2 regions of the Cytobacillus sp. ABV4_503 genome follow, and region 2 is predicted to be linked to the other one. Evidence: a T-box and tRNA genes for the amino acid it is inferred to sense, from the RefSeq annotation. Region 2 holds a T-box; the other holds one or more tRNA genes.

Region 1 (15,338 bases), 4.7 Mb from region 2:
CCCTCATGTGAGGGAAAGAATCATCCGGTATTAGCCCCGGTTTCCCGGAGTTATCCCAGTCTTACAGGCAGGTTGCCCACGTGTTACTCACCCGTCCGCCGCTGACTTCAGGGAGCAAGCTCCCATCTGTCCGCTCGACTTGCATGTATTAGGCACGCCGCCAGCGTTCGTCCTGAGCCAGGATCAAACTCTCCATATAAGAGTTGATTAAGCTCATAAGTTGTCTTTTCAAAAAAGACTAAAGAATTAACGTTGACGTTTTTGTTCGTTCAGTTTTCAAAGATCAATCCGCCGCTTGAGGCGACTTTATTATCTTATCAGGTTTAAACACCTGAGTCAATAACTTTTTTTGAAAGTTTTTTTGGTGGAGCCTAGCGGGATCGAACCGCTGACCTCCTGCGTGCAAAGCAGGCGCTCTCCCAGCTGAGCTAAGGCCCCAATATTAATGGTCGGGAAGACAGGATTCGAACCTGCGACCCCTTGGTCCCAAACCAAGTGCTCTACCAAGCTGAGCTACTCCCCGTAATATGGCGCGCCCGAGAGGAGTCGAACCCCTAACCTTTTGATCCGTAGTCAAACGCTCTATCCAATTGAGCTACGGGCGCAATATAAAATTAAATGGTGCCGAGGACCGGAATCGAACCGGTACGGTAGTCACCTACCGCAGGATTTTAAGTCCTGTGCGTCTGCCAGTTCCGCCACCCCGGCATAAAAATGGAGCGGAAGACGGGATTCGAACCCGCGACCCCCACCTTGGCAAGGTGATGTTCTACCACTGAACTACTTCCGCTTAAAGAATGGTGCGGGTGAAGGGAGTCGAACCCCCACGCCTTGCGGCGCCAGATCCTAAGTCTGGTGCGTCTGCCAATTCCGCCACACCCGCAATATGAAATTAAAATGGTGAGCCATGAAGGACTCGAACCTTCGACCCTCTGATTAAAAGTCAGATGCTCTACCGACTGAGCTAATGGCTCATAATTTTATGAGAATTCCTAAAGCCTGTTATGTGCAGTCAGATGTTCCAAAGCTAAACGCTTTGTCACAGATTGCTATTCAGATGAAGAAATTCACTGATGCTGCAATCTGCTCTACCGACTGAGCTAATGGCTCGTTGAAGTGGTGCCGGCGAGAGGACTTGAACCCCCAACCTACTGATTACAAGTCAGTTGCTCTACCAATTGAGCTACACCGGCAAGTTGTATGGTGGAGGATGACGGGATCGAACCGCCGACCCTCTGCTTGTAAGGCAGATGCTCTCCCAGCTGAGCTAATCCTCCATAATATACGCCCGGCAGCGTCCTACTCTCACAGGGGGACAGCCCCCAACTACCATCGGCGCTGAGAAGCTTAACTTCCGTGTTCGGTATGGGAACGGGTGTGACCTTCTCGCTATCGCCACCGGACTATTTGATTGAAGAAACTTCGTTCCTTCAAAACTAGATAATGCATGAAGAAGTATTTGCCGAGTATTCACCAATGACTTGGTTAAGTCCTCGATCGATTAGTATCAGTCAGCTCCACATGTCGCCACGCTTCCACCTCTGACCTATCAACCTGATCATCTTTCAGGGATCTTACTAGCTTGACGCTATGGGAAATCTCATCTCGAGGGGGGCTTCATGCTTAGATGCTTTCAGCACTTATCCCTTCCGCACATAGCTACCCAGCGATGCCTTTGGCAAGACAACTGGTACACCAGCGGTGCGTCCATCCCGGTCCTCTCGTACTAAGGACAGCTCCTCTCAAATTTCCTGCGCCCACGACGGATAGGGACCGAACTGTCTCACGACGTTCTGAACCCAGCTCGCGTACCGCTTTAATGGGCGAACAGCCCAACCCTTGGGACCGACTACAGCCCCAGGATGCGATGAGCCGACATCGAGGTGCCAAACCTCCCCGTCGATGTGGACTCTTGGGGGAGATAAGCCTGTTATCCCCGGGGTAGCTTTTATCCGTTGAGCGATGGCCCTTCCATGCGGAACCACCGGATCACTAAGCCCGACTTTCGTCCCTGCTCGACTTGTAGGTCTCGCAGTCAAGCTCCCTTGTGCCTTTACACTCTGCGAATGATTTCCAACCATTCTGAGGGAACCTTTGGGCGCCTCCGTTACTTTTTAGGAGGCGACCGCCCCAGTCAAACTGCCCACCTGACACTGTCTCCCGCCCCGATCAGGGGCGCGGGTTAGAATTTCAATACAGCCAGGGTAGTATCCCACCGACGCCTCCACCGAAGCTGGCGCTCCGGCTTCTCAGGCTCCTACCTATCCTGTACAAGCTGTACCAAAATTCAATATCAGGCTACAGTAAAGCTCCACGGGGTCTTTCCGTCCTGTCGCGGGTAACCTGCATCTTCACAGGTACTATAATTTCACCGAGTCTCTCGTTGAGACAGTGCCCAGATCGTTACGCCTTTCGTGCGGGTCGGAACTTACCCGACAAGGAATTTCGCTACCTTAGGACCGTTATAGTTACGGCCGCCGTTTACTGGGGCTTCGATTCAAAGCTTCGCTTGCGCTAACCTCTCCTCTTAACCTTCCAGCACCGGGCAGGCGTCAGCCCCTATACTTCGCCTTGCGGCTTCGCAGAGACCTGTGTTTTTGCTAAACAGTCGCCTGGGCCTATTCACTGCGGCTCATCAGGGCTATGCACCCTAATGAGCACCCCTTCTCCCGAAGTTACGGGGTCATTTTGCCGAGTTCCTTAACGAGAGTTCTCTCGCTCACCTTAGGATTCTCTCCTCGCCTACCTGTGTCGGTTTGCGGTACGGGCACCTTTTCCCTCGCTAGAGGCTTTTCTTGGCAGTGTGGAATCAGGAACTTCGGTACTAAATTTCCCTCGCCGTCACAGCTCAGCCTGTGTGGTAACGGGATTTGCCTCGTTACCGGCCTAACTGCTTGGACGCGCTAATCCAGCAGCGCGCTTACCCTATCCTCCTGCGTCCCCCCATTGCTCAAACGGTAAAGAGGTGGTACAGGAATATCAACCTGTTGTCCATCGCCTACGCTTTTCAGCCTCGGCTTAGGTCCCGACTAACCCTGAGCGGACGAGCCTTCCTCAGGAAACCTTAGGCATTCGGTGGATGGGATTCTCACCCATCTTTCGCTACTCATACCGGCATTCTCACTTCTAAGCGCTCCACCAGTCCTTGCGGTCTGGCTTCAACGCCCTTAGAACGCTCTCCTACCACTGACATCGGAAGATGTCAATCCACAGCTTCGGTGATACGTTTAGCCCCGGTACATTTTCGGCGCGGAGTCACTCGACCAGTGAGCTATTACGCACTCTTTAAATGGTGGCTGCTTCTAAGCCAACATCCTGGTTGTCTAAGCAACTCCACATCCTTTTCCACTTAACGTATACTTTGGGACCTTAGCTGGTGGTCTGGGCTGTTTCCCTCTTGACTACGGATCTTATCACTCGCAGTCTGACTCCCATGGATAAGTCTTTGGCATTCGGAGTTTGTCTGAATTCGGTAACCCGATGGGGGCCCCTAGTCCAAACAGTGCTCTACCTCCAAGACTCTTACTACATGAGGCTAGCCCTAAAGCTATTTCGGAGAGAACCAGCTATCTCCAAGTTCGATTGGAATTTCTCCGCTACCCACACCTCATCCCCGCACTTTTCAACGTGCGTGGGTTCGGGCCTCCATCCAGTGTTACCTGGACTTCACCCTGGACATGGGTAGATCACCTGGTTTCGGGTCTACGACCACATACTCATTCGCCCTATTCAGACTCGCTTTCGCTGCGGCTCCGTCTCTTCAACTTAACCTCGCATGTAATCGTAACTCGCCGGTTCATTCTACAAAAGGCACGCTATCACCCATTAACGGGCTCTAACTACTTGTAGGCACACGGTTTCAGGATCTCTTTCACTCCCCTTCCGGGGTGCTTTTCACCTTTCCCTCACGGTACTGGTTCACTATCGGTCACTAGGGAGTATTTAGCCTTGGGAGATGGTCCTCCCTGCTTCCGACGGGATTTCTCGTGTCCCGCCGTACTCAGGATCCACTCTGGAGGGAACGAAGTTTCAACTACAGGGCTTTTACCTTCTCTGGCCGGCCTTTCCAGACCTGTTCATTTACCTCGTTCCTTTGTAACTCCGTGTAGAGTGTCCTACAACCCCAAGAGGCAAGCCTCTTGGTTTGGGCTAATCCCGTTTCGCTCGCCGCTACTCAGGGAATCGCGTTTGCTTTCTCTTCCTCCGGGTACTTAGATGTTTCAGTTCCCCGGGTCTGCCTTCAATACCCTATGTATTCAGGTAAAGATCCTATCCCATTACGGATAGGGGGTTTCCCCATTCGGAAATCTCCGGATCAAAGCTTACTTACAGCTCCCCGAAGCATATCGGTGTTAGTACCGTCCTTCATCGGCTCCTAGTGCCAAGGCATTCACCGTGCGCCCTTTCTAACTTAACCGTATTTGACGGGTTCATCGAAGATGAACAGCATCAAAGGTTTTTAACTCTATTTAACATAGAGAGAATTGACTAAAATGGCGATTACTCGGTTATTGCTTCTTCATTAACATTATCTAGTTTTCAAAGAACGAATCTTTCATTGAGAGATTGAACTCTCAAAACTGAACGAACAAAACACGTCACGTTTCATGTAAATATCCTTAGAAAGGAGGTGATCCAGCCGCACCTTCCGATACGGCTACCTTGTTACGACTTCACCCCAATCATCTGTCCCACCTTAGGCGGCTGGCTCCAAAAGGTTACCCCACCGACTTCGGGTGTTACAAACTCTCGTGGTGTGACGGGCGGTGTGTACAAGGCCCGGGAACGTATTCACCGCGGCATGCTGATCCGCGATTACTAGCGATTCCGGCTTCATGCAGGCGAGTTGCAGCCTGCAATCCGAACTGAGAATGGTTTTATGGGATTCGCTTAACCTCGCGGTCTCGCAGCCCTTTGTACCATCCATTGTAGCACGTGTGTAGCCCAGGTCATAAGGGGCATGATGATTTGACGTCATCCCCACCTTCCTCCGGTTTGTCACCGGCAGTCACCTTAGAGTGCCCAACTGAATGCTGGCAACTAAGATCAAGGGTTGCGCTCGTTGCGGGACTTAACCCAACATCTCACGACACGAGCTGACGACAACCATGCACCACCTGTCATCCTGTCCCCCGAAGGGGAACGCCCTATCTCTAGGGTTGTCAGGAGATGTCAAGACCTGGTAAGGTTCTTCGCGTTGCTTCGAATTAAACCACATGCTCCACCGCTTGTGCGGGCCCCCGTCAATTCCTTTGAGTTTCAGCCTTGCGGCCGTACTCCCCAGGCGGAGTGCTTAATGCGTTTGCTGCAGCACTAAAGGGCGGAAACCCTCTAACACTTAGCACTCATCGTTTACGGCGTGGACTACCAGGGTATCTAATCCTGTTTGCTCCCCACGCTTTCGCGCCTCAGCGTCAGTTACAGACCAAAGAGTCGCCTTCGCCACTGGTGTTCCTCCACATCTCTACGCATTTCACCGCTACACGTGGAATTCCACTCTTCTCTTCTGCACTCAAGTTCCCCAGTTTCCAATGACCCTCCCCGGTTGAGCCGGGGGCTTTCACATCAGACTTAAGGAACCGCCTGCGCGCGCTTTACGCCCAATAATTCCGGACAACGCTTGCCACCTACGTATTACCGCGGCTGCTGGCACGTAGTTAGCCGTGGCTTTCTGGTTAGGTACCGTCAAGGTACCGGCAGTTACTCCGGTACTTGTTCTTCCCTAACAACAGAGTTTTACGATCCGAAAACCTTCATCACTCACGCGGCGTTGCTCCGTCAGACTTTCGTCCATTGCGGAAGATTCCCTACTGCTGCCTCCCGTAGGAGTCTGGGCCGTGTCTCAGTCCCAGTGTGGCCGATCACCCTCTCAGGTCGGCTACGCATCGTCGCCTTGGTGAGCCGTTACCTCACCAACTAGCTAATGCGCCGCGGGCCCATCTGTAAGTGATAGCCGAAACCATCTTTCAGCTTTCCCTCATGTGAGGGAAAGAATCATCCGGTATTAGCCCCGGTTTCCCGGAGTTATCCCAGTCTTACAGGCAGGTTGCCCACGTGTTACTCACCCGTCCGCCGCTGACTTCAGGGAGCAAGCTCCCATCTGTCCGCTCGACTTGCATGTATTAGGCACGCCGCCAGCGTTCGTCCTGAGCCAGGATCAAACTCTCCATATAAGAGTTGATTAAGCTCATAAGTTGTCTTTTCAAAAAAGACTAAAGAATTAACGTTGACGTTTTTGTTCGTTCAGTTTTCAAAGGTCAATCCGCCGCTCAAAGGCGACTTTATTATCTTATCAGATTCAGTAATCTGAGTCAATAACTTTTTTGAAAATCTTTTTTTGTAAGTCGCTGTCTCGCAGCAACGAATATAAATATATCACCTTGCAGGACAACATGCAATATGTTTTTTTCTTTTTTATCCGCAAAAATGAAAGAAAAAATATTCCCATTATTCTGCTCGAAAAAAAGCATCATTTATGCAGATCTTACATCCTAATTCCTCAATATAAAACAAAAAAGACAGAGCACGCGCTGTACTCTGTCTTGATTTATAGATATTAACGATGGCGCATTAACGGGAATAACAGGACATCTCTAATAGAAGGAGAGTTTGTCAGCAGCATGACCAGGCGGTCGATCCCAATGCCAAGTCCGCCAGTTGGCGGCATGCCGTATTCAAGAGCTTCAATAAAGTCGTCATCCATCATATGAGCTTCATCATTGCCCTCTTCACGTTCTTTCAGCTGAGCTTCAAAACGTTCGCGCTGGTCAATCGGATCATTCAGCTCAGTAAAGGCATTCGCATGCTCGCGGGCTACAATGAATAATTCAAATCGATCAGTAAAGCGTGGATCTTCTTCATTTTTCTTAGCAAGCGGTGAAATCTCGACAGGATGCCCATAGATGAATGTAGGCTGAATTAACTTCTCTTCAACCTTCTGCTCAAAGAATTCGTTAACAATATGTCCATATTCCATATTGTCTTTGATTTCAACACCGTGTTCTTTGGCAAACTGCTGGGCTTCTTCCTTGCTTGTTTCTTTCCAGAAGTCTACCCCTGTGTATTCCTTAATGGCATCTACCATATGAAGCCTTTTCCATTCAGGCTTTAGATCCACTTCGTACTCACCGTACTGCACAGTAGTTGTTCCAAGAACCTCCTGGGCAATGTGGGCAATAAGATTTTCTGTCAGGCTCATGATATCCCTATAGTCAGCATAGGCTTCATACAATTCAATCATAGTGAATTCAGGATTGTGACGTGTTGATACACCTTCATTACGGAATACCCGGCCAATTTCATATACCTTTTCAAGGCCGCCCACAATTAGGCGCTTCAGATGAAGCTCAATCGCGATACGCATATAAAGTTCCATATCCAGCGCATTATGATGAGTGATAAATGGGCGTGCAGATGCTCCCCCTGCAATGGAATGCATCATAGGTGTTTCAACTTCAAGGTAGCCGTGGCTGTCTAGGTAGCGGCGCATAGATTGGATAATACGGCTTCTTGTGATGAAAGTCTGTTTGCTTTCTTCGCTCATAATTAGATCCAGGTAACGCTGACGGTAACGCTGCTCAACGTCTTTAAGTCCGTGGAACTTATCCGGAAGTGGACGCAGGGATTTTGTCAGAAGGTCAAATCCCTGTGCTTTAACAGAAAGTTCGCCTACCTTTGTTTTAAAGAGTGTACCGCTGACCCCAATGATATCCCCCAGGTCGGCAGATTCGAAGATTGCATAGCTCTCTTCCCCAACTGCATCTTTGCGGATGTAGATTTGAATTTGTCCAGATAGATCTTGTATATGAGCGAATCCGGCTTTCCCTTTTCCGCGCTTTGTCATAATACGGCCTGCCAGCGTGACAGAAACATTCTTTTCTTCTATTTCTTCTTTTTCAAGATCACCGTACTGCTTAATTAATTCTTTGCTTTGGTGTGAACGGTCGAAACGTTTCCCGAAAGGATCCATTCCCTGTTCGCGCAAGCTGTTCATTTTCTCGCGTCTTACTTTTAACTGGTCATTTAATTCTTCATGACTCTGGCTCACTGAAATCATCTCCATTTTGTAAATCTTTTTATGTATGCACAATTCTGCGATCCTTCAAAAATGTATATCACTATTATTTTACACAAAGTGAGTAAATCAGACATCCTAAATATTTAAATAGAATAAAAACTGCCAGTTCATGCACTGGCAGTTTCCTTTTATCAAAAGTATTATAGGCAAAGAATGACAGCCTGTCAAACTTTACGTCGCTTATCCAGCCTGTGTCTGGCTTCTTTCCTTTTCTTCTGCATCGATAACCAAAGCGTTCAGCAATGTAACAAGATCTTCTCTCGTATCACATTCGTTAACCGCATTGCGGACTTTCGCATTGCCCCGGATTCCTTTAAGGTACCATGCTGCATGCTTTCTCATTTCACGGACAGCGATAAATTCGCCTTTTAGTGAAATCAGTCGGTCCAGGTGAAGAATGCACACTTCAATCTTTTCGCGCACAGAAGGCTCGCCCATTAATTCACCAGTCTCAAGGTATTTGACTGTGCGGTAGATCATCCAAGGGTTTCCTAAAGCAGCACGTCCGATCATGACACCGTCACAGCCTGTTTCATCCAGCATACGCTTGGCATCCTGCGGTGTCTGCACATCACCATTTCCGATAAGCGGGATGTTAATGTTATGCTTCACTTCGCGAATGATATCCCAGTTTGCTTTCCCTTCATACATTTGGACACGCGTACGTCCGTGAAGGGTTACAGCTTTACCGCCGGCGCGTTCAACAGCCTGAGCGTTTTTTACAGCATAAATGTGATCTTCATCCCAGCCCATGCGCATTTTCACAGTAACAGGCTTTTCGACAGCGTCCGTTACAACAGAAACCATTTCATAAATTTTATCCGGGTCAAGGAGCCACTTGGCACCTGCATCACATTTAGTGATTTTAGGGACAGGGCATCCCATGTTAATGTCGATGATATCTGCATTTGTATTTTTATCAACAAACTTCGCTGCTTCTACCAGCGTTTCTTTTTCGCCTCCGAAAATCTGCAGGCTTAGCGGCTTTTCTCTTTCATCAATATAAAGCATATTCATGGTTCTTTCGTTCTTAGAGACAATGCCTTTGTCGCTGACCATCTCAGCACACACGAGACCGGCACCGAATTCTTTTACAGTCAGCCGGAAAGCCGAGTTGCACACTCCGGCCATCGGAGCCAGTACAACACGGTTTTTCAACTCGATATCGCCAATTTTGAACATAAATTGCACCCACCTCCTTTTAAAATATTCAAACGTATATATTAATCGTGCTCCTGCCTTGGAGCTAATTCTTCCTGTGTTACTTTAAGCGCCAGAGCGATCTGCTCAATTAAAGCCGGTGCAGGCATGCGGTTTCCTCTTTCAATTTCACCCAATATTGAAACCGATACACCCAGCTCTCTCGCAAACCCTTCTTGCGTAAATCCTTTTAATTTTCGAAAAGCGCGAATACGTCTTCCCCATTTTTCTGCTTCCATATCCGTACTCCCTCTCTGTCAGGTATAGCATCCAGTATTGAAATTAAGGGCCTCTCCATCTTCGGAAGCCTGATGCTGGAATCAACCTCTAAAAGAGGAACAAGGACAAACGCTCTTTCATGCATCCGAGGATGAGGAACAATAAGCTTCTCTGTTTCAATATTTTCGTGATTATACAGCAAAATGTCAAGGTCTATTGTCCGGGGGCCCCAATGGATTTCCCTTTTTCTTCCAAGTTCTAATTCTATATCAAGGCATGCATCCAGCAATTCAAAAGGCTTTAATCCTGTGGAAATTTGAATAGCCATATTTAAAAATTGTTCTTGATCTTCATACCCAACCGGGTCGGTTTCGTAAATAGAAGAAGTATTTACCACTTCAGTATCCGGAAGCTGATTAATCATCCCAACGGCTTCCTTCAAGTGTTCAATCCGGCTGCCGATATTTGAGCCAAGTGCAATAAAAGCGGAATTCTTCATGATCTGCCTCTCGTAATTTCAATGGCAACTGATTGATAATGGCCAGGAATAGGCGGATCCGGCTTGATTACTTTGACAGTCAGCTGCAGAATAAGCGGAAAACGCGAAAGAAGTTCAGCTGCCAGCTTTTCTGCTACAGCTTCAACCAGCTTAAAGGGCTTTCCTTCCACAACCTCTTTGCATACTGCATACAGCTCGCCATAGTTAATGGAGTCATTAAGATTATCTGTTTCCCCGGCTTTTTTCAGGTCTGCTTCCACGGTAAGGTCTACCGCAAAGCGCTGGCCAAGCCGTGTTTCTTCAGGAAAAACACCGTGGTAGCCATAAAACTCCATTCGGTTTACATAGATTTTATCCAATATATTCACCTTTTCCCATTAAAGCGTCCATCATTTTCGCCATTCGGCTCATTTCCTTTACATCATGGATGCGGATCATCTGGCAGCCTTTTTGAATGCCGTAGCAGACTGTTGCCCCTGTTCCTTCCGTTCTTTCCTCTACCGGAAGGTCCAGGATGGTTCCGATCATCCGCTTTTTCGATGTTCCAAGCAGTACAGGATACCCAATGGCAACTAGCTTGTCCAAGTCTCTCATCATTTGCAGGTTATAATTTAAGTCTTTGGCAAAACCGATGCCAGGGTCCAGGATAATGTTCTCGTCTTTAACCCCGGCTGACTTTACAAGAGCGATGCTTTCGTACAGGTCATTCAGGACATCACGGAAAAATGAAGTGTATTCCATATCTTTGCGGTTATGCATTAAGATAATCGGCGCTCCCGTTTCCGCTGCGACTGATGCCATCTGAGGATCCGCTTTGGCACCCCAGACATCATTGATAATATGAGCCCCAGCTTCAACGGCCTGCCTGGCGACTTCAGCTTTATAGGTATCAATTGATATCGGAACATCTACTTCCTTTGAAATCGCCTCAATGACAGGAAGAACACGCTTCAGCTCTTCCGCTGCAGGCACCGGATCAAATCCCGGGCGGGTTGATTCTCCCCCGACATCAATAATATCTGCTCCATTTTCAACCATCTTCAGGGCATGCTTAACTGCCAGATCCTGATGACTGTATTTGCCTCCATCCGAGAAGGAGTCCGGCGTTGCATTCAAAATTCCCATTACAATGGTTTTCTTTCCGTAATCCAATCTATATGGTCCACACTGAATTGTTGTTTTAGACATTATGAATCCTCCTACAGTTCATACCTGCTCCATAAGTGTTCACAGTGATTTTCATAGTGAAGCTGGAGCTCTCTTGTTTTTTTGCCGGAAAGTCCCGGCATGGGATGGCCATCAAATGAGCAAATCGGTACAATCTCCTGAATGGAGTTCGTTACAAAAACTTCATCTGCCCCCAATATAGCTTCCGGCCTATACATGCCTTCCTGCACATTCATCTCCAGTTTCTCTGCAAGCCTGATCACAAATCTTCGGGTAATGCCGTTAAGTATGCCAGATTCAAGCGAGGGAGTAGATAAATGGCCTCCATTAATCCAGAATAGGTTAGAAGTGACCCCTTCTGCCAAAAAACCTTCCTTTGTCAAAAAGATCCCTTCTTTGCCAGGGTCGTCTCCCGCTTCCTTTTTAGCCAGAATGTTATTTAAATAATGATGGGACTTCAGGCGTTCTGTCCCTTCTGGTGTATTGCGGGGAATCTTCAGCAGCACTGCCTGCTTTTCTGCACCCGTATTCCTTTGAGGAAGCGGCTTGGAGAAAAGGATCGTATTCGGTCTTGTGTATGGAGCTGTCTGCAGGCCAATTTCTCCGTTTCCCGCTGACACATTCATCCGGATATAGGCATTGTTGTATCCGTTTTTTTCAAGAAGCATTTCCAGCGCTCCAAGCACTTGTTCTCTTTTATAGCTTGCATCGATTTTTAGAACTTCCAGGCTCCAGTTCAGCCGCTCCAGATGGTCATCCAGTAAAAAAGGATGACCATTGTAGACACGGAAGGTTTCGAACAGCCCCAAACCATATAAAAAACCATGATCAAGAGGAGAGATCCTGGCCTCCTCTTTCCTGATAACTTCACCATTCATGTATATATACAAGGTTTACATCCCCTCTGTCTGCAGTGAAGCTTTGTAATGCTGAATAAAATTATGAAGAAGTTCCTTTCCAGCCGTTGTCATAATTGACTCCGGATGGAATTGGACACCTTCCACAGGAAGCTCCTTATGGCGAATGGCCATAATTTCCCCTTCAGCTGTCCAGGCTGAAACCTCAAGGGAATCTGGAAGAGTCTCCTTTTTTACAATCAGCGAATGGTAGCGGGTGGCAGGAAACGGATTGGGCAAACCATTAAAGATTGTTTTTCCATCATGAAAAATGTCAGAGGTTTTTCCATGCATGAGCCGCTCTGCCTGCACAACATCACCGCCAAATACTTGAGCAATCGACTGATGTCCCAGACAAACGCCGAAGACAGGTATTTTTCCTGCAAAAGCTTCAATGGCCTCCAGGCTGATGCCTGCTTCATTTGGGCTGCACGGACCCGGAGAGATCATTAAAAACTTTGGCTGCAAACTGTCAATTTCAGAAATAGACGTTTCATCGTTTCTTTTTACAACCAGCTCTTCACCTAATTCACCGAGATACTGTACGAGATTATACGTAAAAGAGTCGTAATTATCGATCATATAAATCATAGCTGATCCCCTTTTGCCAGTTCTGCGAGTTCTTTTGCTTTCCAAAGAGCAATTGCTTTTTTCAGCGACTCTTTATATTCATTTTTAGGATTGGAGTCAATAACAATGCCGGCACCAGCTTGCACATGGGCCTGTCCTTCTTTAACAAGCATGGTCCGGATGATGATATTCAGTTCCAGGTCGCCGCTGAAATTGATCCAGCCAAGAGAGCCGGTGTATGGGCCTCTTGTGACCGGTTCAAGCTCTTCAATGATCTCCATGGTCCGCACCTTTGGGGCCCCTGTAATGGTCCCTCCAGGAAACACAGCGTCAATGATATCAACAGCACTCTTCCCGTCTGCCAGCTCTCCTTTTACATTGGAGACGATATGCATCACATGTGAGTATTTTTCAATGACCATGAACTCATCCACTTCAACTGTTCCATATTTGCAGACTCTTCCCAGGTCATTTCGCTCCAGATCAACCAGCATCACGTGCTCTGCACGCTCTTTCTCATTTTCAATCAGTTCACTGGCAAGTTTGAGGTCCTCCTCATGGTCCTTCCCGCGGGACCTTGTCCCGGCAATCGGCCGCGTGCTGACGGTGTTTCCTTTTTTCTTAATCAGCAGTTCCGGGGATCCGCTGACAAGCTGGTACCCCGGCGTGTGAAAATACCCCATGTATGGAGACGGGTTTAACGCTCTAAGCTGCTCGTATACATCCATTGCCTGATTATGAATTGGCTGGCTTTGGCGTACCGAGAGATTCACCTGAAAGACATCTCCCTGTGAAATATATTCCTGAATACTCCTGACAGCAGCCATGAATTCTTCTTCATTCATGGACACACCAAGTGTATTTTCTGCTTGATTGTATTCCGCTTTCACAGAAGGCTCCTTACTTTCACTCTTCCATTTCTGCTCCCAGTTCTCTGCCCGTTCCTCAATCGAGTGCTCTTCCCCTTTTTCGTATAAGAAAATCAGCCAGAGCTCTTCGGTTTCGTGGTCAAAGACAAAGCATTCTTTATAAATAAAAAAATGAATATCAGGTATCTGCAGGTCATCTTGAGCCTCATTTGGAAGCTTTTCGATATAACGTGCGTAATCATAGCTGATAAACCCGATTGCTCCTCCCTGAAAGTCAGGAAGTTCATCGAGCTTTTCTGCTTTATAGTCATTCAGCCATTCCTGCATCAAATGAAGGGGGTTGCCTTCCAGCACCTGTTTTTCGCCGTTTCTTACAATTTCAAGTTCTGAATTTTTGCCTGTTAAAATAGCTTCCGGCTCAAAGGCTGCGATACTGTACCTGCCGCCACGTCCGCTTTCAAGCAGAACATGATGCGCCAATCCCTTCGACAGCAAGCGGTATTGGCGGAAAAACCGATTATATGTATAAGGTATTTTTTTTGCATGGATGTGAAGCTGCTTCAATGAATGTCACCCCTATATATTTCTCTTTTTTCATCATACATGATGCAGGGCATGCTTTCATAATTTTTATTGCAGGAAACAAAAGCAGAGGCGCCTTGCCCACCCCCGACACCTCGAGGGGGTAGGCGCTGTAGCTGGAGCAGACACTCTTACACAGAGTTATTTACATCGTTCAATTTTGCAGTTTCCTATACAACAAAAAACAGCGGCCCATTGGAGACCGCTGTCATATCATTATTCAGCTTCAAATTGGTATAAAGGAGTACTTAAGTAACGCTCGCCGTTACTTGGGATAATGGCCAGAACTTTTTTCCCTTTTCCAAGCTCTTTGGCAACTTTTAGGGCCGCACTGATCGCCGCACCAGAGGAAATGCCTCCTAGGATTCCTTCTTCCTTGGCCGCGCGGCGGGCATAATCAAATGCCTCATCGTTTGTAATTTGAATCACTTCATCATAAATCTTTGTATCTAGGGTATCCGGTACAAATCCTGCTCCAATGCCCTGAATTTTATGAGGACCCGGCTTTCCGCCTGATAATACAGGAGAATCGGTTGGTTCAACTGCGTAAATTTTGATGTTTTTATATTTTTCTTTAAGCACTTGGCCGGCACCTGTAATCGTTCCGCCTGTACCGATTCCGGATATAAATGCATCCAGCTGGTCGCCCATTTGCTCTGTAATTTCAGGTCCTGTTGTTAAACGGTGAATTTCAGGGTTCGCAGGGTTTTCAAACTGCTGAGGAACGAAATAGCCATTTTCCTTTGCCAATTCCTGTGCCTTGCGGATCGCACCGCCCATTCCTTCCGGTCCAGGTGTGAGTACAAGGTCTGCACCGTATGCACGCAGTAAATTCCGGCGCTCCATACTCATCGTCTCCGGCATGACAAGAACCGCTTTATAGCCTTTTGCTGCTGCAATCATCGCTAATCCGATTCCTGTATTTCCACTTGTCGGTTCAATAATGGTATCACCCGGTTTAAGGCTTCCATCTTTCTCTGCGGCAGTGATCATTGCCAGGGCAATACGGTCTTTCACGCTGCTTCCAGGATTCATGTACTCCAATTTCAGATAAACATCTGCACTATTATCATCAGCTAAACGGTTTAGTTTCACAATTGGCGTCTGGCCAACAAGGTCTGCGATTGAATTTGCTACACGCACCATTTTCCCCACTCCTCATATCCGACTATTTTTATTGGTTTAATACAAATTTACCAATTTCCATTGGGAATGTCAATGAATTTGATTGCTATTTAAAAGAAAATTCATACTTTTGT
Region 2 (15,338 bases):
AGGAAGTCACGAATACCAAAGGTATATCCATGTTTGCCGGATATGCCTCTGCTACCTCAACAAGTAAATGGGGAATTATATCCCAGACTCCTAAAAAGTCTGTGATGAAGCCAGCCATGGAAATGGCCAAGCAAGTTACCCTGATAGCCATTCCATTTATGATGTTTGTTTTTGTCCTGACCCTGATCATGATGAAAAAAATAGTGAACCCCATCAGGAATTTAGCTTCTTACGCAAAGCAGGTTACCACAGAACCATCGAGCCCTGCGCCCTACATTCCCGGCTGGTATTATGAGTTAAAGGAATTGAAGCGTGCTATATTAGTAGCTGTTGATTTTTATCAGACAAAACTGACTGATGCGGAGAGTGAATCGAATCTGGATCCGCTGACTGGCTTCTATAATCGCCGCTTTTTAGAAAAAAAGATTAATGATTTTGATATATACTCAATCATCTTATTTGATATTGACCATTTTAAAGCTGTAAACGACCAATTTGGGCATCAAGTTGGAGATGAAGTGTTGAAATTTCTGTCTGCATTGGTTAAGAAGGAAACGAGGGCAAGTGATTTGTGCTTCCGCATTGGCGGGGAAGAATTTTTAATTATCCTTCCCAAAACCGGTATTCACATTACCGAAATCGTTGCAGAACGGATAAGGAAAACAACTGAATGCACCACAAGCCCATCCGGAAACCCAATCACTGTATCGATGGGAATCGGCAGCTTTCCCGCTGCAGCCGGCAGCTTTTCGGAATTAATGAACAGAACTGACCAAGCGTTATATAAGGCAAAGCACGAGGGAAGAAACAGAGTGGTTATTGCAGGTGAAGACTAGTTCACGAGAAAATAAGAGGGCAAGCTTTGATGAATATCTCTCAAAGCTTGCCCTCCATTTATTTTACATCTCTAAATCCGTAAATGCATACGGCAATAAATGCTTTAATGTCAATTCTAAGATTTCTTTTTTCTCATTCGTTAAGTAAACTGGCATATCCGGCATACAGAACTCGGCTAACACTTGTCTGCAGATGCTGCATGGCGGAAGAAAATCTGCCGTATCGCCCGCTACAGCAATAGCTTGAAAATCACCTTTTTTGTAACCGTTCGCAATTGCAGTGAAAATAGCTGTTCTCTCGGCACAATTCGTTGCACCTAACGAAACATTTTCCACATTCACTCCATTAATGACAGTGCCGTCTTTTAGCAATAATGCTGCTCCAACCGGAAATTTGGAATAGGGAGCATAGGCTTTCTCCTTCATACTGCGTGCACTTTCCATCAATTGCTCTTTATTCATAGTTACCCATCCTTTTCAAAGAAGAATGAACTTTTCACAGTCCCCTTAGGCCAATGTAAAATTGGCAGGATTTTTATCATATATTTTTTTGAAATGTTTGTCAATATCATGTTGAAAGCCTCTGCAAATATTATCAGACCTGCCCTGACAGCTTTTTCACCTAAAGTTAACCACCTTTATGACATAACCCGCTTCCCTATTTGATATGTTATAGAAATGGATATTTAGTATTGGGGGAATAGAAAATGAAAAACATCATTTTGTTTGCTGACCCAGGGATTGATGATTCCATTGCCATCATATATGCCCTTCTTAATCCAAGCATAAATGTGCTAGCTATCGTATCGAGTTATGGGAACGTTACAAAAGAACAGGCAACAGATAACATCGCCTATTTGCTCAAACTGGCCGGCAGACCGGATATCCCTATTATCGGAGGAGCTAATAGCCCTTCATCAGGGGAAATTCCCAGGTTCTATCCTGAAATTCATGGAGAGGAGGGATTGGGCCCTATACGGCCTCCAGAGGATGCAAAAGGGGAACTGACCAATTTCTCGGAGCTCTACACCATTATAAGGGAGAACCAGGACGTAACTATAGTAGATGTGGGGAGAAATACCTCATTAGCTGCACTATTTATATTAGGGGAAAATATTTCAGACAACATTAAAGAATTTTTTATAATGGGTGGGGCTTTTCTGGTTCCTGGTAATGTAACACCCTCAGCAGAAGCCAATTTTTATGGTGACCCTATCTCTTCTCAGCTAGTATTGGCAAATTTAGATAACATCTATGTAGTTCCGCTTAACGTCACGAACAAAGCTATCATCACAATGGAGCATATTAAAATGATTCAGGAAATGACTGACAATCCAGTGATTCAAATTATGGATGAAGTGATGGAATATTATATAGAAGCCTATAAAAAACTTATTCCTGGAATTAACGGTGCTCCATTACATGATGTTGTAACTCTCTTCCTCATGGTCAACCCGGAAATGGGACGTTCTATTAGAAGAGATGTGAAAATACTAACAGCGGATGAAGGAAGAGGTACGTCCATTGCTGATTTCAGAGTCAGTTCCAAGCCTTCTGAAAAGAATAAAAATATTTTTCTGGATTTTAATTATCAGGGATTTATTGAAGATTTTATAAAAGTAATGAGTTCTTAAGCAGGGAAGCTGGATCATTTAACTTTCTGAATGAGCACCAAAAATCGGACTTGTTCGCTCGCAGCTCCCCCTGTCTGAAGGAGCGCCAAGTCCGGACTCGTTCGCTCAGGTTTCTTCTCCTCTTGTCCGAATGAGCCTGCTCCTTTAGCCCCTAATTGAATTTCCCTCCCCCTTCTGTTTTTACCCAGTTTTTTTAAAGGTATAAAATTGTTGTTAACAGCGGTCCTGAATATATTTAATGGATTATTCACAAAATCTATAAGAAGACGGGCAGATTGGACTGAACAGCATGTGGAAAATTTATAAAATGGATATTAGAAGTATTTTTACGAATTGGGTGGCGGCAGTATTAATCGGAGGCTTGACGCTGCTCCCTTCTTTGTATGCCTGGTTTAACATCGAGGCTTCCTGGGATCCCTATAGTCAAACGGATCAGCTTCCAGTAGGAATCGTGAATGAAGATGCCGGAGCAGTGGTTCGTGATAAGGACATACATATTGGAGATGACATCGTCAAGGAACTAAAGAAGAATAATGATATGGACTGGCACTTTAATGACCGCAAAAACGCAATGGATAAGGTGGAATACGGCGACTATTTTGCTGTCATTGTGATTCCGGAAAATTTCTCTCAGAAGCTGGGAACTGTCATTGACAATCAGCCCGAAAAAGCGAAAATCGAGTATTATGTGAATGAAAAAATCAATGCCATTGCACCTAAAATCACAGAAAAGGGTGCAGGCGGGATAGTCGATACGGTTACAAGCAATTTCATCTCAACCGTTAACGGCACTATTTTTGAGAAGTTTAATGAATTGGGTCTGGAGATTGAAAAAGACCTTCCGGATATAAAGCGGTTCGAAGAGTATGTTTTTCAAATGGAGGAAAAGCTTCCTGAAATCCATTCCTTATTAAGCAGCTCCCTGTCAGATGCAGAAAATGCCCAAAAAATGATTGATAAGGCACAAGCACTCGTTCCTGATGCCAAACGCGCAACAGGAAACGGTCTGCAGACCATTAATGAAACGATGAAATTTATAAATGAGGCTGAGAATCGCCTGAATGCAATGGAGCCCCAGATTCAGGAGAATCTGGAGAAGGTCCAGAATATGGCGGTAAAGGTGAACGATTTTATCTCTTCGGTTCAATCCTCTGATTTGAACCTGGACCACGGAAAGGAAATTAGCAATCAAATCAAAGAGCAGATAGCGGGTTCACTTCAGAATATTGAGACTATCGGAACAGCACTAAAGCAGCTGCAGGAATCCAATAAGGAACAAGGCACAAGCCAGAATCAGGAACAAATCAATCAGGCTCTGGAACAATTAGCCTTAGTAAAACAGGAACTGCAGACGATCCAGGAAAACGGACAAAAGGTCAATGCCTTTCTTTCAGACAAGCAGCAGGAAGCGGATGATCTAATCACCCGGCTTCAGGAAAATTCAGCTGCAGCTGCAGGCAGGATCGACGCATTCGTTAAAGAATATAATGAAAACATCAGCCCATCCATCAAGCAGGAAGTGGCCAGCGCCAAGGAAACATTGAGTAATGCCCGGAATATCCTGACTGAAATACAATCTGCCATTCCTGAAATCGAAAGAATCCTTGCTAATACAGAGGGGAACTTAGGTGAAGGAGAAAAAACGCTTAAGCACATCATCGGAGAGTTTCCATATGTAAGCGAAAAGATCAATCAATTAGCCGATCGGATTCGGGACATCCAGGGCGAGACAGACATCAACGAGATCATTGAGCTGCTGCAAAATGATCCCGAGGCAGAGAAGGATTTCTTCGAGGAACCTGTTCTCCTCAATAAAAACAGTCTATTCCCAATCCAAAATTACGGAACAGGCATGACTCCCTTTTATACCGTACTTGCGATATGGGTAGGAGCCCTTCTATTAATTTCCCTTTTGGCTACAGATGTCCATCATCCTGAAGACTTTACGGGAAAACAAATCTATTTCGGCAAACTGCTCACCTTCCTAAGCATCGGTTTTGCACAGACTCTTGTGGTGACAATAGGAGATATCTTCATTCTGGGTGTGGATGTGGCAGAACCGGTATGGTTTATCCTGTTTGGACTGATTAGCAGTTTAGTGTTTATATTAATTGTTTATACATTAGTATCTGTATTTGGCGATGTCGGAAAAGCCATGGCGATTGTCTTGCTGGTGCTTCAGATTGCGGGTGCTGGCGGAACCTATCCGACCGCCTTGCTTCCTGAATTTTTCCAAACCATCCACCCCTTCCTGCCCTTCTCTTATGCCATTGATTTAATGAGAGAAGCTGTTGGAGGCATTGTTTGGGAGAGAGTATATAGAGACCTCCTGAGTCTAATGCTAATCGGTTTCATTGCACTATTAATTGGAATCTTCCTGAAAGAGCCATTAAGCAGAAAAACGAAAGCACTGATGAAGAAATCGAAGGAATCGGGGTTGTTTCATTAGGGTCCAAAAGTTTTATTAACCCTCTTGACCTTTTCCAAAATGTGTATTAAAATCAGTAAAAATATTCAATATGAGCTATGAAAAGGACACGAATCTTTCTTTATTTTTCTTTCCAGAGATCAGGGCCACCGGCTGTAAGCCCTGAAGAAAAGAGATTGGTTTACCGCCTTGGAGCTATTATGGGGAAATGATCTAATCAGAGTATCTATAATCGGGTTATCCGTTATCTTTTTGAGCATAAAGCAGTCTTTCGGAATGCTTTATGGAATTAGGGTGGCACCACGACCGCACTCGTCCCTTTTGCTGGGATGGGTGCGTTTTTTATTTTATTTAAAACTATATAGTTAGCGTTGATAAGGACACGAATCTTTCTTTGTTTTCTTTTCAGAGATCAGGGCCCTCGGCTGAAAGCCCTGAAGAAAAGGGAATGATTTACCACCTTGGAGCTATTATGGGGAAATGATCTATTTCAGAGTATCCATAATCGGGGAACCCGTTATCTTTATGAGCATAAAGCAGTCTTTCAATAGCTTTATGGAATTAGGGTGGAACCACGGCCGCACTCGTCCCTTTTGCTGGGATGAGTGCGGCTTTTTATTTTAATTAAAACTATAAGTTTAAGCGTTGAAAAGGACATGAATCATTCTTTATCTTCTTTCCAGAGATCAGGGCCACCGGCTGAAAGCCTTGAAGAAAAGGGAGTGATTTACCGCCTTGGAGCTATTATGGGGAAATGTTCATTTCAGAGTATCCATAATCGGGGGATCCGTTATCTTTTTGAGCATAAAGCAGTTTTTCGATTGCTTTATGGAATTAGGGTGGCACCACGACCACACTCGTCCCTATGTTTGGGAGGAGTGTGGTCTTTTTTTATAACTAAAAATCAGGAGGAATTGAAAATGGAAGCAGAAAAAATAAATCATAGAAAGTTAGGTCAAGAACTGGAGCTTTTCACATCCATGGGGGAAGCCCCAGGAATGCCTTTTTTCCTGCCAAATGGAATGGTGATGCGAAATGAACTTGAAGGTTACTGGAGACGAAAACACCAGCGGGCAGGCTATCAGGAAATTAAGACACCGATTATGATGAAACAGGAACTTTGGGAACAATCCGGCCATTGGGATCATTATCATGAAAATATGTATTTCTCAAATGTGGATGAACAAAATTATGCGATAAAGCCTATGAACTGCCCCGGTGCGATATTGGTTTTCAATAGCAAACGGAGAAGCTACAGAGAATTGCCTCTCCGCTATGCGGAGCTCGGATTAGTCCACAGACACGAACTCTCAGGTTCTTTAAATGGACTGTTAAGAGTCCGGTCGTTCACTCAAGATGACGCTCATTTATTTGTGAGGGCTGATCAAATTGAAGCAGAGATTGATAAAATACTTGTCCTAATTGACGAGTTCTACTCCCACTTTGGTTTTGACTATAAAGTTGAACTTTCAACACGCCCGGAGGAATACATGGGATCAAAGGAAATGTGGGAACGTGCTGAAGGGGCTTTAGAAACTGTTTTAAAAAACAAAGGGGTTAACTATCAGATTAATCCTGGTGATGGGGCGTTTTACGGGCCGAAAATTGACTTTCATATATTGGATTCACTCGGAAGAAGCTGGCAATGCGGTACTGTCCAGCTGGATTTTCAAATGCCGCAAAAGTTTAATTGTGCTTATGTTGCCGAAGATAACAAACTTCACCTTCCCATTATGATTCATAGGGCCATCTTTGGTTCAGTTGAGCGATTCATGGCCATTCTAATTGAACATTTTGCTGGCGATTTCCCACTGTGGCTGTCACCTGTTCAAGCAAAAATCATTCCCATTTCAGATGCCCATGCAGAATATGCAGACTATGTAAAATCACAATTTGAATCAGCTGGTATCCGTTCTGAAGTCGACTTCAGAACAGAGAAAATGGGACTCAAGATCAGAGAAGCCGAAAAACAGAAAGTTCCCTGCATGCTGGTGATTGGTGATAAGGAAATGGAGCAGCAATCCCTTTCGCTGAGAAAACGTAAAGAGGGAAATATCGGTGTGATGAGCATACCGGAAGTAATCGAACGATTCAATAATGAAATAAACGCCGGCAGATAGACCTTTCAAGCTCAGAAGGATTTTATTCCTTTTGGGCTTTCCTTGTACATCACCTTTTTTATAGCCTGTAAACATAATGGGTGCACCAACTTCCAATTATCCCCTTTAAGGTACCTTTACTTACATATGTATGTTACAATGAAAGGTGAATCAAACCCTTAGGGTCAACTTGACTTTTCTTAGTCACCCCTTCGAAAGGGGGATAAAATTGGAGAAAATAAGCGTATTCCTGGATGATTATCGGAAAGCGCCTGATGGTCATGTATTAGTTGAGACCATTGATGAGTGTATCCATTTGCTTCAGACCTTTGAAATTGACCACTTGTCTTTAGACCATGATTTAGTAAGTAAATCGAGAAATGGTCTTATGCTTGTTCATTTAATGGTTCAAAAACAGTTATTTGCGGATCGCATAACTGTTCACTCTGCCAATTCCGCAGGCGGGAAAGCTATGTATCATTATTTAAAACAAGCACAGCAGGATTTTGAAATGCCCACTGATATTAAAGTAATCTTAAGACCACTGCCCCTAAATTCCATTCCGCCGAATTACCTGCACAAATATTAGAGTTCCATCGACTAACACTTATTCCCACCACTTGGTCACAGTCAATTTTTTATCGATGGGGAGCAGAGTTTATTAACTGCTTTCTTTTTTTATATTTTCCTGTTTAACCTGCTGAGTGAAAGTAAAACCGCCTGGCATTGAAAGCGGATTTTTGAGTTTCCATTATTTTTTCAGATCCCTCCTTTACTATTGAATAAAGACGATTATTCTAACCAATTCTAAGACAATGGAGGGAATAAGATGGAGCAGCCAGATTTCGCTTTAACTCAAGGTTGGTGGTATCCTGCCATTCTTGGTTTGGTTCTAATTTCGATTGTGATTTTCATGTCAAAGAAAAGAATATGCTGGAAGGAAATATACATAATCTTTGGTCTAATCGGTTATATCGTATGGATGGTTGATATCACAATAGCCGTTCCATTAGATCTTTTTGACATCGGTGACCCGCAAAAAGAAGGACTGCCTGAGCTTTTACTTTTTGGTATCATCCCCTCTTGTTTATCAGTCATCTATTTGAACTTTTACAAAAACGAAAGCAAATGGTTCTGGGTTATTTTATTTGTCATCTTATCTCTCATCCTGGAGTGGCTCACCGTTAAGGTAGGATTAATGAAACGCTGGAATACTTGGTGGTCAACCCCTGTACACTTCATTGCTTATGCCTTTTTCCTGCCGTGGCTTTTAAAATTTATAAGAAGTTCTGAAACTTATCAAAAATAAATCCGCTCCTCCAAATACGAGGAACGGATTTTTCTTTAAGATCAGCTTTACTCTTATTCGTTCAAGTATGCCCAGGCATATTGTGCATATAGCTCTGCACCTGTCGATAAGGCGTCTTCGTCAATATTGAATTTGCCATGGTGGTGAGCCCACTCTGTGTCTTTTTCAGGATTGCCGCTGCCAATGAGGGCGAAGCTGCCAGGTGCTTTGTCCAGGAAGAAACTGAAATCTTCAGCCCCCATTGTGGGCTTTTCATTAAATAGAACATTTTCTCCAAAAGCTTCAGATGCAACTTTTTGTACTAATTGTGCACTGTATTCATCATTGATTACCGCTTGCGACCCCCGGACGTACTCCAACTCTGCTTTTGCACCGTAGATAGCTGCCGTGTTTTCAGCATAGTGCTGAAGCTGCTTTTCTATATAGTCCCTTGTTTCAGGATTGAAACAGCGGACTGTTCCCTCAATAACGGCATTTTCAGCGATGATGTTGAACCTTGTGCCGACCACCATTTTTCCGATGGTGAGGACGGAAGGATGCTGGGCATCAATGGTTCTGGACACAACACTCTGCACATTCATGACAAAGGAAGATGCCACTATAGCGGCATCAATGCAATCATGCGGCATCGCCCCATGCCCGCCTTTCCCTTTGAATGTCACCTTGAATATATCAGCTGATGCGAAGGATGGCCCGGGTGTACAGGAGACTTTATGTGTCGGCATTTGCGACCAGATGTGGATGCCAAAGACATTTTCCACGCCTTCCATCGCTCCCTGTTCCACCATCATCTTTGCCCCTTCCGCTACCTCTTCAGCTGGCTGGAACAAAAGCCGGACAGTTCCCGGCAATTCTTCTTTTATCTCATTTAATGCCTTGGCGGCAATCAGCAGCATGGCGGTATGGGCATCATGCCCGCATGCATGCATTTTGCCATTTTCCAGAGATGCATAAGGAAGATTCTTATTCAATTCCTCCACCTGCAGCGCATCCATGTCTCCCCTTAAAGCTACCGTCTTTCCAGGCTTCACGCCTGCTATTTCAGCAATGACACCAGTTGGTTCCGTTCTTTTAAAGGGGATGTCCAGACCATTAAGATACTCACATATAAATTGCGTGGTTTTGTATTCCTCCCATGACACCTCTGGTTCACGATGCAATTTTCTGCGCAGTTCCGTTAATTCATCACTATATGCCCCAATCAATTCTTTTAGACCGTTATGAATCATTGCTTATTCCGCCTCCGTTAGCTCTATTGCTGCCTCAAACAGGATTTGGACAGCTTCGGCAATATGCCGGGAATCAGACCATTCTTCCGGACAATGGCTCAAACCGTTTTTACTTGGAATAAACAGCATCCCAGTACTTGTGTAATCAGCGAAAACCATTGCATCGTGCCCGGCGCCGCTATTCATGGGGCATGAAGTGAAACCAAGTTCACTGCTTTTCTCCTTTAACAGGGTGACAATCTCTTTATTCATCTCTTTTGGCTGAATATATAAAAGCTGTTCGACAGTTATTTCTACTCCGCTATCACAATAGGAATCTGCTAATTCTTTCACTTTTTGAACGACATTCTGGACATGTTCCTCCTTGCCGGAGCGAATATCTACAGAAAAGACCGTTTGATCCGGAATCACATTGGCTCCGTTTGGATATACCTTCAATTGCCCGGTTGTCACTACGGTCCCTTCTCCTTCAGCCGCAGCCAGCCCGGGAAATTGAGTTATCATCCCGGCAGCCGCAACCAGCGCGTCAGACCGCCTGTCCATTGGAGTGGTCCCTGCGTGACCGGCCTGCCCTTTTACGGTTACTTCCAATTGCGTTAAGCCGACAATCGCTTCGACTACCCCGATTGGGATATTCTTTTCTTCTAATATAGGGCCCTGTTCAATGTGCAATTCCAGATAAGCCTTTACTGACTCCTGGCTTCTTGCTTTCGGAAGAGAAGGATCTAGCCCGATTTTCTCCATGGCTTCAACGGTCGTAATGCCACCTTTATCCTTCAAAGATTTGAAGTCTTCCTCACTCAGCAAACCGGCCATTCCGCGTGACCCCATTAAGCCGCCGCCGAATCTGGAGCCTTCCTCTTCGATAAGGGCTATAACCTCCAACGGATATTTTGGCGTTAATCCAATCTCAGTGAAAAGTGCAGCCACTTCAAGACCTGCTACAACTCCTGCAGGTCCATCATAGGATCCCCCATTCGGGACTGAATCAAAGTGAGAGCCGATCAGAACACTTGGTGCATCTTTTAGGGACCCCTCAAGCTTACCAAAGATATTGCCCAATCCATCTTCCCGGACAGTCAAGCCCGCTTTCTCCATTTCCGCCTTAATATACTGCCGTGCAAGCAGATCCTCCTGGCTATACGTCAGCCTGGTTGTTCCTCTGCCTGGAGTCGCTGTAAAAGTGCTTAAGGTGTCAATATGATTTTCGATCCGCGCCTGTACTTTTTCCAGATTCACATTTTTCCCTGTTTGAACTTCACTCATTTCGATCCAATCCTTTTCTTATAATAGTCCGACAAAAATTCCGGCCAATACCACCGACACAATGGTAACGGTGATGAATCCCCCGACAAGCATAGGCGGCAGCATATTGCTCGTCAGCATTTCCCTCTCTTTTTCATCTTCCGTTAAAGATTTAATTACTTCGTTCGTAATAATATAGTCAGCCGGGAAACCATATAGTGCTGTCAGCGAAACAGCGAAGGCCATTTCCTTGCTCACCTTTAAAATTTTCCCTGCGATGAATGAGAAGATATACATTCCCATTACGCCTAGAATAATGCTTCCTGCAAGAGGATAAATAATCTCAAGCATCATCCCTGGTGTAGCCTGCTTTAACCCGTCAAAAATAAAGAGCATCAGGGCCATGATCGCAAAGCCAAAGCCGTTTGCTTTCTGCAGTACCTGCTTTTCAAGGAAGCCAATACTTGTAGCAATAACCCCGAACAATAGGCAAAGGACAAATGGACTGACACTGGCAACTGGAGCAAGCAGTGTCGATGTCAGATAAGCAAGGTAGGATACAACAGCCAATCTTAAAAATTTGAAGAAATCTGTATTATATTTCTCCGGCATATTTTTAAAAAGCTTAAGCTCAGGTTTTGGAGCTGCCTCTGCTGCTGCTGCCGTTTCTTCAGCTGCCATGCCCTGTGCCTTAAAAGCAAGCTTTCCGCTTCGGTACTGCTGTAAAAGCCGCTTTCCTTCTTTTTTCAGGACAACGGAAGTAAGCGGATATCCCGCAAATCCCTGCATAACATAAATCACGATCGCAAAGACCGATAAAGAAGCAAGGCCCGCCTCTTTCGCTCCTTCCGACATGATCAGGGCAGATACCACACCGCCAACTAAAGGAGGGATGGCTACAACTACTGTCTTAAAACCAAAAATAAATGTTCCGATTCCTAATAACACTGCGATAATTCCCAAAATCCCTGATAAAGCAATCACAATCGTCTTCCACTGATTTTTCAATTCCTGAATCGATAGCAATGTTCCCATATTGGTAATCAATAAGTACATCATCATCGTAGCCACAACCGGCGGAACCCCTGCCAATGCTACGATATCCTGAGGAAAGAATGTCCAATAACCTGCAAGGAACAGTACGGCACAGACGAAAATGGATGGCACCCACGCCTTTGTGCGAACCGCAACCAGATCTCCAATAAATAAAATAAGTAATAGAATAACCAAAGCTAATAACTGTGACATAATTCCCATCCCCTTCTCTAAGATGAATACCTATTCATTCGTGTTGCGAATAATATATATATTGTTAGAATAATAATACAATTATACTTTTCAGTCAATTTAAATTATTGAAAATTTTTTGTAAGCGATGTCATTCCAGTTTTTGTATGACGCTTGTTTTTTTATTTAGTTTGGTAAAATAATATTATTATTTTAAAAATCTAATAGAACATGAGAGTAAATAAAAACCCGTCAATATGACGGGTTTCCTGGATTACTATTTAATTAATACATCCCTAATGTTATTCCATTCATATATAAGAAGATTCAATTCAGCACCTGCAATAGTAATCTTTTTTGCTTTATATATTTCTGCACCATAATACTCATAGAAATAGCGGGTTTTATTGTCTTCTAATACCTCCACAAAAATCCTATTGAAGCCAAGTTCTTCAAATTGCAGAAAAACCTTCCTTAAGAGCCTCTTGCCAACTCCCTTACCCTGATATTCCTCTAGGAGATAAATCGCAGTTAAATCACCAGACTCGGGAATATGATTACTAACTCTCTTGCCGCAATCAGCAAATCCGATGATTTCACCATCGCTATTTTCTGCGACAAACACATAATTTCCCTCTTTTATAATATTCTCATTCCATAATTCCATACGCCTGTCATAGGATAGCTTCTCCAAAAATGCATCAGGAATAATATTTCTATAGGTTGATCTCCAGCTATCAACATGTACTTTCGCAATACCCTTTGAATCATCTAAAACGGCTTTTCTTATGTTCATTATCTTCACCTCTGAAAAAGGATAACGTTTATATTCCATAGAAATACAAATAATCCCTCTCCTTATTCAGCAAATAAATTTCAGATAAAAAAGGAGCGGCAGCTGCTCCTTTTCCTGATATTAGTTTCTAGGATCAACATAATCCGGATAATCAGTAATGATGGCGTCAACTTCCATTTCGAACAGGAGGTCGGCGGTTTCCTGGCTGCGCACTGTCCATGACCCAATTTGCATGCCAAGAGAGTGAACCTGATTTACTAATTCTTCGGTGACAATTCCATAGCTTGGATTGAACCAATCTGCGTAAGCTGAAAATTCCTGTAAAGCTTCCGCTGTAGTATCGGCACGGTTAGAGGTCAATACACCAATGGGCACTTTAGGAAGAAGCTGATCCATTGTTTTCATAGAGTCGAAGTTAAAAGACTGGATAATGATTTTTTCATTTTGCGGCTTATCAAGATTTCGTTCTTTTAATGCATCTGCCACTTGTTCTTCAATGCCGGGATAAAGCTCTGGAGCCTTCAATTCTATTAATATTCCAACCTTACCATGGTAGCGATCCAGAATCTCTTCAAATGTTGGGATCGGTTCCCCCGCAAATTGTTCCCCTTTCCATCTGCCGGCATCAAGACTCCTTAAATAGTCAAACGTTAAATCCCCCACTTTTCCTGTTCCATCTGTTGTACGATCCACAGTTGTATCGTGGATTACCACTAATTCACCATCTTTGCTTCTTTGAACATCAATTTCGATATAATCGGCTTTCATATTAACGGCCAGATCAAAGCCGGCTACCGTATTCTCCGGTGCATACCCTGTGGCACCGCGGTGCGCTATATTATCCACTTGTTTCCTTTCCCCTGTTGCCGGTCCTGCTGCGAACGCCTGGCTGATTGGGCTGAATAGCAGTGAAAAAGCCAACCCTGTACCGATTATTAATTTTTTGTTCATGCTCTCCATCTCCTATCTAAAATATGTATTCAACCATATTCTAGAAAAGGAATGTTTAAGGGGTGTGTGATTATTTTTATGGCTAAATAAAGATCATGTTAACAAAAACCAGCCTTTATTCTTATGTTTTTTTACAAAACGGCTATTTGAAACTGAATAAAAATACCCTATCACATTTTTCGGCGGGGGGGGGAATCTTCCCAGCTGGTAAATGTTTTAATCCAAAGCCTTTATTGTCATCTCCGCTGCCTCTGCAATCAGAGCGTTATCATATTCGGCATCTTTTGAATCCCGGCTGGACAGGATCGTCATGATAATCGGCTCTCTGTTCGGCGGCCACACAATCGCAATGTCATTACGTGTTCCGAAGCCTGCTGCACCGCTCTTATCAGCTACCTCCCAGCCGCTTGGCACACCAGCACGGATTAATGGATCCCCAGTAACGTTACCCCTCATCCAATCGGTTAAAATGTTCCGCTTTTCTTCAGTCAGAAAATCGCCAATTAAAACTTTCTGAAGGCTTGCTGCAAGTGCTTCAGGTGTACTTGTATCCCGGATGTCCCCTGGCTCTGCCTCATTCAGATCCGTCTCGAAGCGCTCAGGCTTTGTGACAGTATCTCCCATTTCCTTTAAAGCTGCTTCGAATCCTTCAGGCCCTCCTAATTCCTCTAAAATTAAGTTGCCTGCTGTATTGTCACTATAGCGGATTGCTGCTTCACAGAGTTCCTTTAAAGTCATGCCAGTCTTTACATGCTTTTCTGTAACCGGAGAATATGTAACCAGGTCATCACTTGTGTATGTAATGATTTCATCCATTTCCTCCAGTGATTTTTTCTCCAGCAATATTGCAGCTGCTATCGGCTTGAATGTAGATGCGTAAGCAAACCTTTCATCAGACCTGTAAGTAATTGTCTTTTTCGTTCCTGTGTCATATGCATACACGCCAAGCCGTGCGTCATACTCCTTCTCCAGCTGTTTAAATTTTTGGTTTGTATTTACAGAAGCTTTTTTGGAGTTTTCTGCCGCACTGGCATCTGATTGATAATTGCCATTTGCACAGCCAGTCAGGGCAAGAAGCAGAACCAAACTGACCAGCCAGACTGCTTTTAACCTATTCTTACTAAAAATAGAATGATATTGTTTCCTCATGTTTATTACCTCTCTCCATAATAATTTTAAGATTTTTACTTTTTAAACAACATATATAGACTACAATCGTAATACAATACTACATTTGTAATCTTATTTTGTCAACCTTTAGAAAACCATGATATTATGGTGTTTCACAAGATCACATGATTTGATAAAGTAAAAATAGAGTGCTAGCAGGATTGGTTTTCATTTTATCCAGGGAATTAAAACTAGATGTAAAATTTTAGAAGGAAGGTCTGAGGATGATAACAAGCTCACAGTTCTTATCTGTTTTTTTGGAATGTCTGCTGGTGTCTTCTTTTACAATCGGAGTCATTCTTCTGTTAAAAAGACTTTTAAAGAAACATTTAACAGCCCAAGCTCACTATAATCTTTGGTTTCTAGTATTGCTTGCTCTGCCACTGCCTCTTATTCCATTACAATTCATGCCAT

Evidence for each region. A T-box is a leader RNA that pairs with one kind of tRNA and senses whether it is charged. The one in region 2 lies ahead of thrS (threonine--tRNA ligase), so its partner is inferred to be a tRNA-Thr.
Region 1: it encodes a tRNA-Thr, which carries the amino acid that the T-box ahead of thrS (threonine--tRNA ligase) is inferred to sense. The anticodon was not compared.

What each region holds. Positions count from the first base shown of each region.
Region 1 is NZ_JBSWTH010000001.1:4,967,318-4,982,655, reverse strand. It holds rRNA gene ACXAD1_RS24875 (16S ribosomal RNA) at 1-199, opposite strand, end outside; tRNA gene ACXAD1_RS24870 (tRNA-Ala) at 363-438, opposite strand; tRNA gene ACXAD1_RS24865 (tRNA-Pro) at 447-523, opposite strand; tRNA gene ACXAD1_RS24860 (tRNA-Arg) at 529-605, opposite strand; tRNA gene ACXAD1_RS24855 (tRNA-Leu) at 620-708, opposite strand; tRNA gene ACXAD1_RS24850 (tRNA-Gly) at 716-790, opposite strand; tRNA gene ACXAD1_RS24845 (tRNA-Leu) at 799-883, opposite strand; tRNA gene ACXAD1_RS24840 (tRNA-Lys) at 899-974, opposite strand; tRNA gene ACXAD1_RS24835 (tRNA-Thr) at 1,118-1,193, opposite strand; tRNA gene ACXAD1_RS24830 (tRNA-Val) at 1,202-1,277, opposite strand; rRNA gene rrf (5S ribosomal RNA) at 1,287-1,403, opposite strand; rRNA gene ACXAD1_RS24820 (23S ribosomal RNA) at 1,482-4,417, opposite strand; rRNA gene ACXAD1_RS24815 (16S ribosomal RNA) at 4,624-6,173, opposite strand; gene lysS (lysine--tRNA ligase) at 6,557-8,056, opposite strand; gene dusB (tRNA dihydrouridine synthase DusB) at 8,258-9,259, opposite strand; gene ACXAD1_RS24800 (helix-turn-helix domain-containing protein) at 9,301-9,516, opposite strand; gene folK (2-amino-4-hydroxy-6-hydroxymethyldihydropteridine diphosphokinase) at 9,468-9,995, opposite strand; gene folB (dihydroneopterin aldolase) at 9,992-10,354, opposite strand; gene folP (dihydropteroate synthase) at 10,347-11,183, opposite strand; gene pabC (aminodeoxychorismate lyase) at 11,195-12,052, opposite strand; gene pabA (aminodeoxychorismate/anthranilate synthase component II) at 12,056-12,649, opposite strand; gene pabB (aminodeoxychorismate synthase, component I) at 12,646-14,061, opposite strand; gene cysK (cysteine synthase A) at 14,296-15,225, opposite strand.
Region 2 is NZ_JBSWTH010000001.1:297,483-312,820, reverse strand. It holds gene ACXAD1_RS01665 (sensor domain-containing diguanylate cyclase) at 1-836, shown strand, start outside; gene ACXAD1_RS01660 (cytidine deaminase) at 900-1,298, opposite strand; gene ACXAD1_RS01655 (nucleoside hydrolase) at 1,544-2,470, shown strand; gene ACXAD1_RS01650 (YhgE/Pip domain-containing protein) at 2,760-4,919, shown strand; T-box leader at 4,988-5,221, shown strand; T-box leader at 5,261-5,493, shown strand; T-box leader at 5,535-5,766, shown strand; gene thrS (threonine--tRNA ligase) at 5,819-7,018, shown strand; gene ACXAD1_RS01640 (cyclic-phosphate processing receiver domain-containing protein) at 7,227-7,586, shown strand; gene ACXAD1_RS01635 (hypothetical protein) at 7,827-8,306, shown strand; gene ACXAD1_RS01630 (M20 family metallopeptidase) at 8,360-9,532, opposite strand; gene ACXAD1_RS01625 (allantoate amidohydrolase) at 9,539-10,801, opposite strand; gene ACXAD1_RS01620 (hypothetical protein) at 10,820-12,028, opposite strand; gene ACXAD1_RS01615 (N-acetyltransferase family protein) at 12,285-12,803, opposite strand; gene ACXAD1_RS01610 (glycerophosphodiester phosphodiesterase) at 12,924-13,754, opposite strand; gene bla (class A beta-lactamase) at 13,971-14,903, opposite strand; gene ACXAD1_RS01600 (BlaR1 family beta-lactam sensor/signal transducer) at 15,149-15,338, shown strand, end outside.